DNA from 3 places in the Streptomyces sp. NPDC058279 genome. Region 3 is predicted to be linked to each of the others. Evidence: riboswitches for the same ligand, from Rfam matches in the RefSeq annotation. Region 3 holds a riboswitch; each other region holds the start of a gene.
The links. Region 3 has a riboswitch for thiamine pyrophosphate ahead of thiC (phosphomethylpyrimidine synthase ThiC). Riboswitches for the same ligand answer to the same signal wherever they lie in the genome.

Region 1 (3,247 bases), on a different contig from region 3:
CGGTGGGCTGGCGCTTCGGCAAGACCAAGCTCGCCCCGCGCATCAGCCCCGGCAAGACCCGGGAGGGCCTGGCCGGCGCGGTGGCGTTCGCGATGGCGGCGGGCGCGCTGTGCATGGAGTTCCTCATCCACGACGGCGAATGGTGGCAGGGCCTGCTGCTGGGGCTGGCCGTCGCGGTCAGCGCCACCCTGGGCGACCTCGGCGAGTCGATGATCAAGCGGGACCTGGGCATCAAGGACATGGGCACCCTGCTCCCCGGTCACGGCGGCATCATGGACCGGCTCGACTCGCTGCTGCCGACCGCCCCGGTGGTGTGGCTGCTGCTCGCCGCGTTCGTCGGCACCGGCTGATACCCGCCCCCGGGGGCTCCGACCCGCGGGTTTTTCACCAGTGCGGCCCCGCTGAGCTGCGGCGACGTACACGCGAAGGCTTCGGGTGGGTCCGGGCGGTTACTCTTGAAAGGCGCGCTGCTTCTGCGGCGCGCCTTTCGTCTTACAAGGAGTACCCGCCATGGCCCGCCCCGTTCCGGGAGAGCTCACTTTCGTCGCCCCTCGCGGAGCGAAGAAGCCGCCCCGGCACCTCGCCGACATGACCCCGGCCGAACGCCGCGAGGCGGTCGCCGCGATCGGCGAGAAGCCGTTCCGGGCCAAGCAGCTCTCACAGCACTACTTCGCGCGGTACGCGCACGACCCCGCCGAGTGGACCGACATCCCGGCGGCCTCGCGGGAGCGGCTCCGCCAGGAGCTGCTGCCCGACCTGATGAGCGTCGTGCGGCACATCTCCTGCGACGAGGACACCACCCGCAAGACCCTGTGGAAGCTGCACGACGGCACCCTGGTGGAGTCCGTGCTGATGCGCTACCCCGACCGGGTCACCATGTGCATCTCCTCCCAGGCCGGCTGCGGCATGAACTGCCCGTTCTGCGCCACCGGCCAGGCCGGGCTGGACCGCAACCTGTCGACCGCCGAGATCGTGCACCAGATCGTCGACGGCATGCGCGCCCTGCGCGACGGCGAGGTCCCCGGAGGACCGGCCCGACTGTCGAACATCGTCTTCATGGGGATGGGCGAGCCGCTCGCCAACTACAACCGCGTCGTCGGCTCGATCCGCCGGCTGACCGACCCGGAGCCCGACGGCCTCGGCCTGTCGCAGCGCGGCATCACCGTCTCCACCGTCGGCCTGGTCCCGGCCATGTTGCGCTTCGCCGACGAGGGCTTCAAGTGCCGTCTCGCCGTCTCGCTGCACGCGCCCGACGACGAGCTGCGCGACACCTTGGTGCCGGTGAACACCCGCTGGAAGGTGCGCGAGGTGCTGGACGCGGCCTGGGAGTACGCCGAGAAGTCCGGCCGCCGCGTCTCGATCGAGTACGCCCTGATCCGGGACATCAACGACCAGGCGTGGCGCGGTGACCTGCTCGGCAGGCTGCTCAAGGGCAAGCGGGTCCACGTCAACCTGATCCCGCTGAACCCGACGCCCGGCTCGAAGTGGACCGCCTCGCGGCCCGAGGACGAGAAGGCGTTCGTCGAGGCGATCGCCCGGCACGGCGTCCCGGTGACCGTACGAGACACCCGCGGCCAGGAGATCGACGGCGCCTGCGGTCAGCTGGCCGCGTCCGAGCGCTGACCCCGCCCCGCCCGCCCCGGGCGGACTCTCCTGGGGGCCGGATCGGCCACGGGGTACCCTGTGGCCGAACCAATTGCATATTCCGACAGGGGAGCGCCACAGCGCTGAGAGTGCGGTAACCGTCATCCGCAGACCCTCTGAACCTCGCCCCGGTCATTCGGGGTAGGAAGTTCGGTCATTCACTCAAGCTGTTGCGCCCTGCCCGGCGACCGCTCGCATGGAGCGCCGGGCAGGGCCGCGTCTTCTCCTGGACATCCCAGGAGGAATTCACCAGTGAGCACCACCAAGAAGTTCGCGGGCGCGCTGCTCGCGACCGCGCTGGGCGTCACGACGCTCAGCGCCTGCGGCGGCGATGCCAAGGACAAGGCCGCGGGCGCGAGCGACGCGCCGAAGTCCAAGACCGTCACCCTCGTCTCCCACGACTCCTTCGCCGTGAGCGAGCCGGTCCTCAAGGAGTTCGAGCAGCAGAGCGGCTACACCGTCAAGGTGCTGAAGTCCGGGGACGCCGGCGCCGCGCTCAACCAGGAGATCCTCACCAAGGGCTCGCCGCGCGGCGACGTCTTCTTCGGCGTGGACAACACGCTGCTCTCCCGCGCCCTCGACAACGGCATCTTCACGCCCTACGAGGCCAAGGGCCTCGGCGACGTCAAGCCCGAGTACGTGCTCGACCGGCAGCACCGGGTCACCCCGGTGGACTCCGGCGACATCTGCGTCAACTACGACAAGCAGTATTTCGCGGACAAGAAGCTCGCCCCGCCGCAGACGCTGGACGACCTGATCAAGCCCGAGTACAAGAACCTGCTGGTCACCGAGAACGCCGCGACCTCCTCGCCCGGCCTCGGCTTCCTCCTCGCCTCCGTCGGCAAGTACGGCGACGAAGGCTGGAAGGACTACTGGAGCAAGCTCAAGGCCAACGGCGTCGAGGTCGTCGACGGCTGGGAACAGGCGTACAACGAGCGGTTCTCCGGCTCCGCCGGCGGCAAGAAGGCCAAGGGCGACCGGCCGCTGGTCGTCTCCTACGCCTCCAGCCCGCCGGCCGAGGTTCTCTACGCCGACCCGCAGCCGGCCGAGGCGCCGACGGGCGTCGCCACCGGCACCTGCTTCCGCCAGATCGAGTTCGCCGGCCTGCTCAAGGGCGCGAAGAACGAGGCGGGCGGCAAGGCGCTCCTCGATTTCCTGGTGAGCAAGAAGTTCCAGGAGGACATGCCGCTCCAGATGTTCGTGGACCCGGTGGTCAAGGACGCCAAGCTGCCGGAGGTGTTCACGAAGCACGGAGTGGTGATCGACAAGCCGGAGAACGTCGCGCCGGACGTCATCGCCAAGAACCGTGAGCAGTGGGTCAAGGCATGGTCCTCGCTCGTCGTGAAGTAGCACGCCGGAGCGCTCCCGCGGCCCCCGCTCCCGTCCCCGCGGGGCGGGAGCGCGGGCGGGCCACGGCCGTCAGGCTCGCCCTGATGGCCGTCCCGCTCGTCTTCTTCGGGCTGTTCTTCGCCTATCCCGTCGCCGCGATCGTCGGGCGCGGGCTCAAGACCGACGAGGGTTGGCAGTTCGGCCGGATCGCCGAGGTGCTCGCCCGGCCCGACATCGCCGACGTGCTGTGGTTCACCACTTGGCAGGCACTCGC
Region 2 (3,247 bases), on a different contig from region 3:
CACCGTGAAGCCGTCGTCGACCAGGATCTCGGCGGCGTCCAGCAGCTCGACGCCGTCCGGCAGCAGGGTGCGTTCGTCCGCGACGACCTCCAGCTTGATCCAGTCCGTGCCCAGCGCCTCCCGGGCCAGGCGCGCCGTCAACACGGCCTCGCCCGCCGTGAAGCAGCCCGCCGTGTTCGGCAGCACCGCGATGCCGAGCTTGTCCAGCACCGACAGCACCGAGCCCTGGACCGTCGGGTCCAGCCGGCGCATGGCGACGGTCGTGAGTTCCGTACCGGAGGCGACCAGCGCGCGCTCCAGCACGTCCAGGCTCGGGGCGCCGCCCGTGCCCATGATCAGGCGGGAGGCGAAGCTCCGGCCGCCGAGGGTGAAGACGTCGTCCGCCATGGGTCAGCCTCCCTGCACCGCGGTCAGGACCTCGACCCGGTCGCCGTCGTCCAGCAGGGTGTGCGGCCACCGCCCGCGCGGCACGACCGTCTCGTTGAGGGCCGCGGCGACCCCCTTGGAGGCCACGGTCAAGCCGGCGACCACCGCGTCGAGCGTGGTGCCGGCCGCGACCTCGCGCGGCTCGCCGTTGACGGAGATGGTCATGCGTACGACTCCTGACGTGCCTCGGTGAACCGGCGCGGGGTGAAGGGGCGGGCGATCTCCGGCAGCGTGCCGGTGGCCAGCAGCTCCGCCATCACGTCGCCGGTGAGCGGGGTCAGCAGCACCCCGTTGCGGTAGTGCCCCGTCGCCAGGTGCAGACCGGGAAGCGCGGTCGGCCCCAGCAGCGGGGCGTTGTCGGGGGAGCCGGGCCGCAGCCCGGCCCGGGTCTCGGTCAGTGGCAGTTCGGTGATGCCCGGCACCAGCTCGTGGGCGTCGCGCAGCAGCTCGTAGACCCCGCCGGCGGTGACGGTGGTGTCCCAGCCCAGCTCCTCGCTGGTCGCGCCGACGACGAGTTCGCCGTTCTCCCGCGGCACGAGGTAGACGTGGCTGCCGCGCACGACCGCCCGTACGGTCCGGGACAGGAACGGCGCGTACGGGGCGGGCACCGTCAGCCGCAGCACCTGGCCCTTCACCGGCCGCACCGGGACCGCCACCTCCGGCGGCACCCCGGGCAACCGCCCCGAGAGCGAGCCCGCCGCCAGGACCGTCTGGCCGGCGCGGAGCTCCGTACCGTCGTCGAGCAGGGCGCCGGCGGCCCGGTCGCCGGAGACGAGGAGCCGGGCGGCGACCGCCCGGTGCACGGCCACACCGGCGCGTTCGCAGGCGGCCAGCAGCGCGGCCGTCAGGCGGCGCGGATCGACCTGGTGGTCGCCGTCGACCCGCAGCCCGCCGCGTACGCCCGGGGCCAGCATGGGCTCCAGGCGGCGACACTCGCGGCCGGTCAGCCACTGTGAGTCCAGCCCGCAGCGGCGCTGGAGGGCGTGCAGCTCCCGCAGGTGGAGGCGGTCGTCGGCGTCGAGCGCGACGGCGAGGGTGCCGCAGGCCCGGTAGCCGATGTCCATGCCGCCGCTCGCCTCGGCGAGTTCGGCGGCGAACTCCGGGTAGCGGGCGGCGGAGGCGACATTGAGCCCGAGCAGGGTCTCCTCGCCGTAGTGCAGCTCGGTGACGGCGGCGAGCATGCCGGCCGCGACCTGGGCGGCGCCGCCGCCGGGGGCCGGGTCGGCCAGTACGGTCCGCAGTCCGCGCCGGGCGGCGCGCCAGGCGGTGACCAGGCCGATGATGCCGCCCCCGATGACGAGGACGTCGGACCCCTTCGGGGATCCCCTCCGAGACGAGTGCATGGGCGTCCAGCCCCTCCCTTCGCCGGCATGACCCGGATCAGGTTCGTACGGTCGGAGGCCGGCCAGCCTCCCTCTCAGCCCGGTGCGTCCGGACTCCCGCGATAGGTACGGTGGCCAGACTAACCCCGCCGCGCACGCCGGGTAAGGCTGCCTCCCCCGGGCATGTTCCTGATGAAACGTCAGAAGATTAGGGTGGGCCGCGTGAGCGAGCAGACGGAACAGACTCAGAGCGGCGTCGTCATCGTCGGTGCCGGAATGGCCGGGGTGCAGACCGCGGTCGCCCTGCGGGAACAGGGCTTCACCGGCCCCGTGACGCTGCTGGGAGCCGAACCCCACCAGCCCTACGACCGGCCCCCGCTGTCCAAGGCGGTGCTGCTCGGCAAGGCCGAGGGCTCCGCCTTCGACGTGGACTTCGAGGCCCTCGGCATCGGCCTGCGGCTCGGCGTCGAGGTCACCGGGCTACGGGCCGAAGCGCGCGTCGTGGACACCGAGGCGGGCCCGGTCCCGTACGACGTCCTCGTCCTGGCGACCGGCGCCCGCCCGCTGACCCTGCCCGGCTCCGACGGGGTCCCCGGCGTGCACCTGCTGCGCACGCTGGACGACGCGACCCGGCTGCGGCCGGTGCTCGCGGCGGCGCCGCCGGTGGTGGTGGTCGGCGCCGGGTGGATCGGCGCGGAGTTCGCGACGGCGGCCCGGGAGGCGGGCTGCCCGGTGACCGTGGTCGAGGCGGCGGAGCGGGTGCTGGCCGGTGCCGTGCCGGCGGAGGTCGCCGAGCCGATGGGGCGCTGGTACGCCGAGGCGGGCGCGGAACTGCTGACCGGGGCCCGGGTGGCGTCCGTGGAGGAGGGCCGGGTCCATCTGGCGGACGGGCGGACGCTGGAGGCGGGCGCGGTCGTCGTCGGCGTCGGGGCGCGGCCGGCGACGGACTGGCTGGCCGGATCCGGGGTCGAGCTGGGCGCGGACGGGTCGGTCACCGCCGACTCCCGGCTGCGGACCTCCGTGCCGGGCGTGTACGCGGTCGGGGACTGCGCGTCGTTCCCCTCGGCGCGGTACGGGCAGCGGCTGCTGGTCCACCACTGGGACAACGCGCTCCAGGGCCCGAGGGTGGTCGCGGCGAACGTGGTCGCGGGGGAGGCGGTGGAGACCGAGCCCTACGACCCGGTGCCGTACTTCTGGTCGGAGCAGTTCGGGCGGTTCGTGCAGTACGCGGGACACCACGGCGGGGCGGACGAGATGGTGTGGCGCGGCGATCCGGCCGGCCCGTCGTGGTCGGTGTGCTGGCTGCGCGGCGGGGCGCTGGTGGCGGTCCTGGCGGTGGGGCGGCCCCGGGACCTGGCGCAGGGGCGCCGCCTGATCGAGGCCGGCACGGCGGTCTCCGCGGCGGCGGTCTCCGACTCCGACACCCCGCTCAAGTCGGCGGCCGTCTGACCCGGCCCCAACCCGGACGGGGTGGTCCAGGTACCGGCGGCGAGTCCGAG
Region 3 (3,247 bases):
ATCTTCATCGAGCAGAACTTCGGACCGCACATGGAGCAGAAGTGCGCGGTCTTGGCCGGCTCGGCCGGCAGGGTCTCGTCGTGGAACTCGCGGGCGGTGTCCGGGTCGAGGGCCAGGTTGAACTGGTCCTCCCAGCGGAACTCGAACCGGGCGTCCGACAGGGCGTCGTCCCACTCCTGAGCTCCGGGGTGGCCTTTCGCCAGGTCAGCAGCGTGCGCCGCGATCTTGTAAGTGATGACGCCGGTCTTCACGTCGTCCCGGTTGGGCAGACCCAGATGCTCCTTGGGCGTGACGTAGCAGAGCATCGCGGTGCCCCACCAGGCGATCATCGCCGCGCCGATGCCCGAGGTGATGTGGTCGTACGCGGGTGCGACGTCCGTGGTCAGCGGCCCGAGGGTGTAGAACGGCGCCTCCTCGCAGATCTCCTGCTGGAGGTCGATGTTCTCCTTGATCTTGTGCATCGGGACGTGGCCCGGGCCCTCGATCATCGTCTGGACGTTGTGCCGCTTGGCGATCGTGTTCAGCTCGCCCAGCGTCTTCAACTCCGCGAACTGCGCGGCGTCGTTGGCGTCGGCGATGGAACCGGGGCGCAGTCCGTCGCCCAGCGAGTAGGTGACGTCGTACGTCGCGAGGATCTCGCAGAGCTCCTCGAAGTTCGTGTAGAGGAAGTTCTCCTTGTGGTGGGCGAGGCACCACGCGGCCATGATCGAGCCGCCGCGGGAGACGATGCCGGTCTTGCGCCGGGCAGTCAGCGGGACGTACGGCAACAGCACGCCGGCGTGCACCGTCATGTAGTCGACGCCCTGCTCGGCCTGCTCGATGACCGTGTCCTTGTAGATCTCCCACGTCAGCTCTTCGGCGCGGCCGTCGACCTTTTCGAGCGCCTGGTAGAGGGGAACGGTGCCGATCGGGACCGGGGAGTTGCGGAGCACCCACTCGCGCGTCGTGTGGATGTTGCGACCGGTGGAGAGGTCCATGACCGTGTCGGCGCCCCACTTGGTCGCCCAGGTCATCTTGTCGACCTCCTCCTCGATGGAGGAGGTGACCGCGGAGTTGCCGATGTTGGCGTTGACCTTCACCAGGAACCGCTTGCCGATGATCATCGGCTCGATCTCCGGGTGGTTGACGTTGGCCGGAAGCACGGCGCGACCTGCGGCGATCTCCTCGCGGACGACCTCCGGGGAGACGTTCTCGCGGATCGCCACGTACTCCATTTCCGGGGTGATCTCGCCCCGGCGGGCGTACGCGAGCTGGGTGACCGCCGCGCCGCCCCGGCCGCGGCGGGGCTGGCGCGGGCGACCCGGGAAGACCGCGTCGAGGTTCTTGAGGCCACCGCGCGGCGAGGTGTGCTTGATGCCGTCGTCCTCGGGGCGCACGGGACGGCCCGCGTACTCCTCGGTGTCCCCCCGCCCGATGATCCAGTTCTCCCGGAGCGCGGGAAGACCCCGGCGGACGTCGGTCTCGATCTGCGGGTCGGTGTACGGACCGGACGTGTCGTAGAGCGTCACGTCCTTGCCGTTGGTGAGGTGGACCTGGCGGACCGGCACCCGGATGTCGGGCCGGGAGCCCGCCACATATCCCTTGTGCCAGCCCGGCTCGCGCCCGGTCTGGCCGTCGGCGTCCTGGCTGACGGCAGGCGTGCGTGCATCCTGAATGGTCATGAGACCTATCTCCCTACGCCGGCATTACCCGGTAACAGGTTCGGCGGTCGACGCAGCCTCCTCCCGTACCCGCCGTTTCGGCGTGCGTACGGTGATCAGCGCCCTCTCAGCCCGGTGCTCCGAGCTCCCGCGTTGTGCAAAGTAGCCCCCACGCTAGCGTCATCTGTGGCGTGCTGAACAGTGGGCCCCCCTCATCTCTTGCGATGATCGGTCGGTGACGTCCTTGCCGCAACCTCCCATCAGTCCCCCCGAGCCCCCGGGTCACACCGACCACGGACACACGCACCACGGACATGCCGACGAATCCGCACACGCGCCCTCCCCCCGGTCCGCGCACGGCCATTCCCACAGCCATGGGCACGGCCCGGCGGCTCCTGTCTCCCTGCACCTGCGCAAGGTCATCGCCGCCGTATTGATCCCCTTCGCGGCCGCCGTCTTCGTCGGGATGGTGGTGCTCTGGCCGGGCGGAGCCCCCGCGCACGAGCGGACCGGTGTCGGGTTCGACCGGCAAACCCAACAGGGCAAGGTCGTCTCGTTGGCGAGTGTGGACTGCAAGTCCGTCAACGCCTCGCAGGTTCCACCCACGGGCGACACGTCGACCCCTTCGGGGCGCGAGGCCACGGCGGAACAGACCGGTGCGTGCAAAAAGGCGACCGTCGAGGTCGGTACCGGCCCGGACAAGGGCCGCACCTTCGTGGAGATCGTCCAGCCGGGAGCCCCGCGGCAGTTGTCGAACGGCCAAGAGGTGGTGGTGGCCTACGCGCCGGACGCCCCACGGGACCTCCAGTACTCGGTCATCGACCTGAACCGGAAGCTCCCGTTGGCCTTGCTGGCCGGTATCTTCGCCATCGCCGTCGTCGTGGTCGGCCGGATGCGCGGCGTGTTCGCCCTGGTGGCACTGGTCGTCAGCTTCGGCGTGCTGACGCTGTTCATCCTCCCGGCGATCCTGCAGGGCTCCAATCCGCTGGTCGTAGCCGTCATCGGGGCCAGCGCGATCATGCTGATCGCGCTCTACATGTGTCACGGCCTGACGGCACGCACCTCGGTCGCCGTTCTCGGCACGCTGGCGTCGCTGGTGCTGATCGGTCTGTTGGGTTCGCTCTTCATCGGATGGGGGTTCCTCAGTGGCAACACCGATGACAACACGGGACTGATCCACGGCCTGTATCCCGACATCGACCTGAGCGGTCTGTTGCTGGCGGGGGTGATCATCGGATCCCTCGGCGTGCTCGACGACGTGACGGTCACCCAGACGTCGGCGGTCTGGGAGCTGCACCAAGCCGATCCCACCATGGGATCACGTGCCTTGTACCGAGCCGCCATCAGGATCGGACGCGACCACATCGCCTCCGTGGTCAACACCCTGGTGCTCGCCTACGCCGGCGCGGCGCTCCCCTTGCTCCTTCTCTTCTCCATCGCGAACAGCAGCATGGGTGCGGTGGCCAACAGTGAGTTGGTCGCCGAGGAGATCGTCAGGACATTGGTCGGCTCCATCGGGCTCGTGGCCTCCGTACCGGTGACCACCGCCCTGGCGGCGCTGGTGGTTTCCGCCGACCGGCCGGGGGACCCGAGCACCACCCCGGCCG

Region 1: another riboswitch for thiamine pyrophosphate. It lies ahead of ACFVXJ_RS22365 (thiamine ABC transporter substrate binding subunit); the one in region 3 lies ahead of thiC (phosphomethylpyrimidine synthase ThiC).
Region 2: another riboswitch for thiamine pyrophosphate. It lies ahead of thiO (glycine oxidase ThiO); the one in region 3 lies ahead of thiC (phosphomethylpyrimidine synthase ThiC).

Annotation. Positions count from the first base shown of each region.
Region 1 is NZ_JBHVYA010000012.1:89,896-93,142, reverse strand. It holds gene ACFVXJ_RS22375 (phosphatidate cytidylyltransferase) at 1-350, shown strand, start outside; gene rlmN (23S rRNA (adenine(2503)-C(2))-methyltransferase RlmN) at 511-1,623, shown strand; TPP riboswitch at 1,701-1,810, shown strand; gene ACFVXJ_RS22365 (thiamine ABC transporter substrate binding subunit) at 1,897-2,994, shown strand; gene ACFVXJ_RS22360 (ABC transporter permease) at 3,078-3,247, shown strand, end outside.
Region 2 is NZ_JBHVYA010000002.1:111,676-114,922, reverse strand. It holds gene ACFVXJ_RS05275 (thiazole synthase) at 1-387, opposite strand, end outside; gene thiS (sulfur carrier protein ThiS) at 391-591, opposite strand; gene thiO (glycine oxidase ThiO) at 588-1,769, opposite strand; TPP riboswitch at 1,767-1,879, opposite strand; gene ACFVXJ_RS05260 (NAD(P)/FAD-dependent oxidoreductase) at 1,971-3,197, shown strand.
Region 3 is NZ_JBHVYA010000004.1:304,602-307,848, reverse strand. It holds gene thiC (phosphomethylpyrimidine synthase ThiC) at 1-1,661, opposite strand, end outside; TPP riboswitch at 1,655-1,802, opposite strand; gene ACFVXJ_RS11180 (YibE/F family protein) at 1,885-3,247, shown strand, end outside.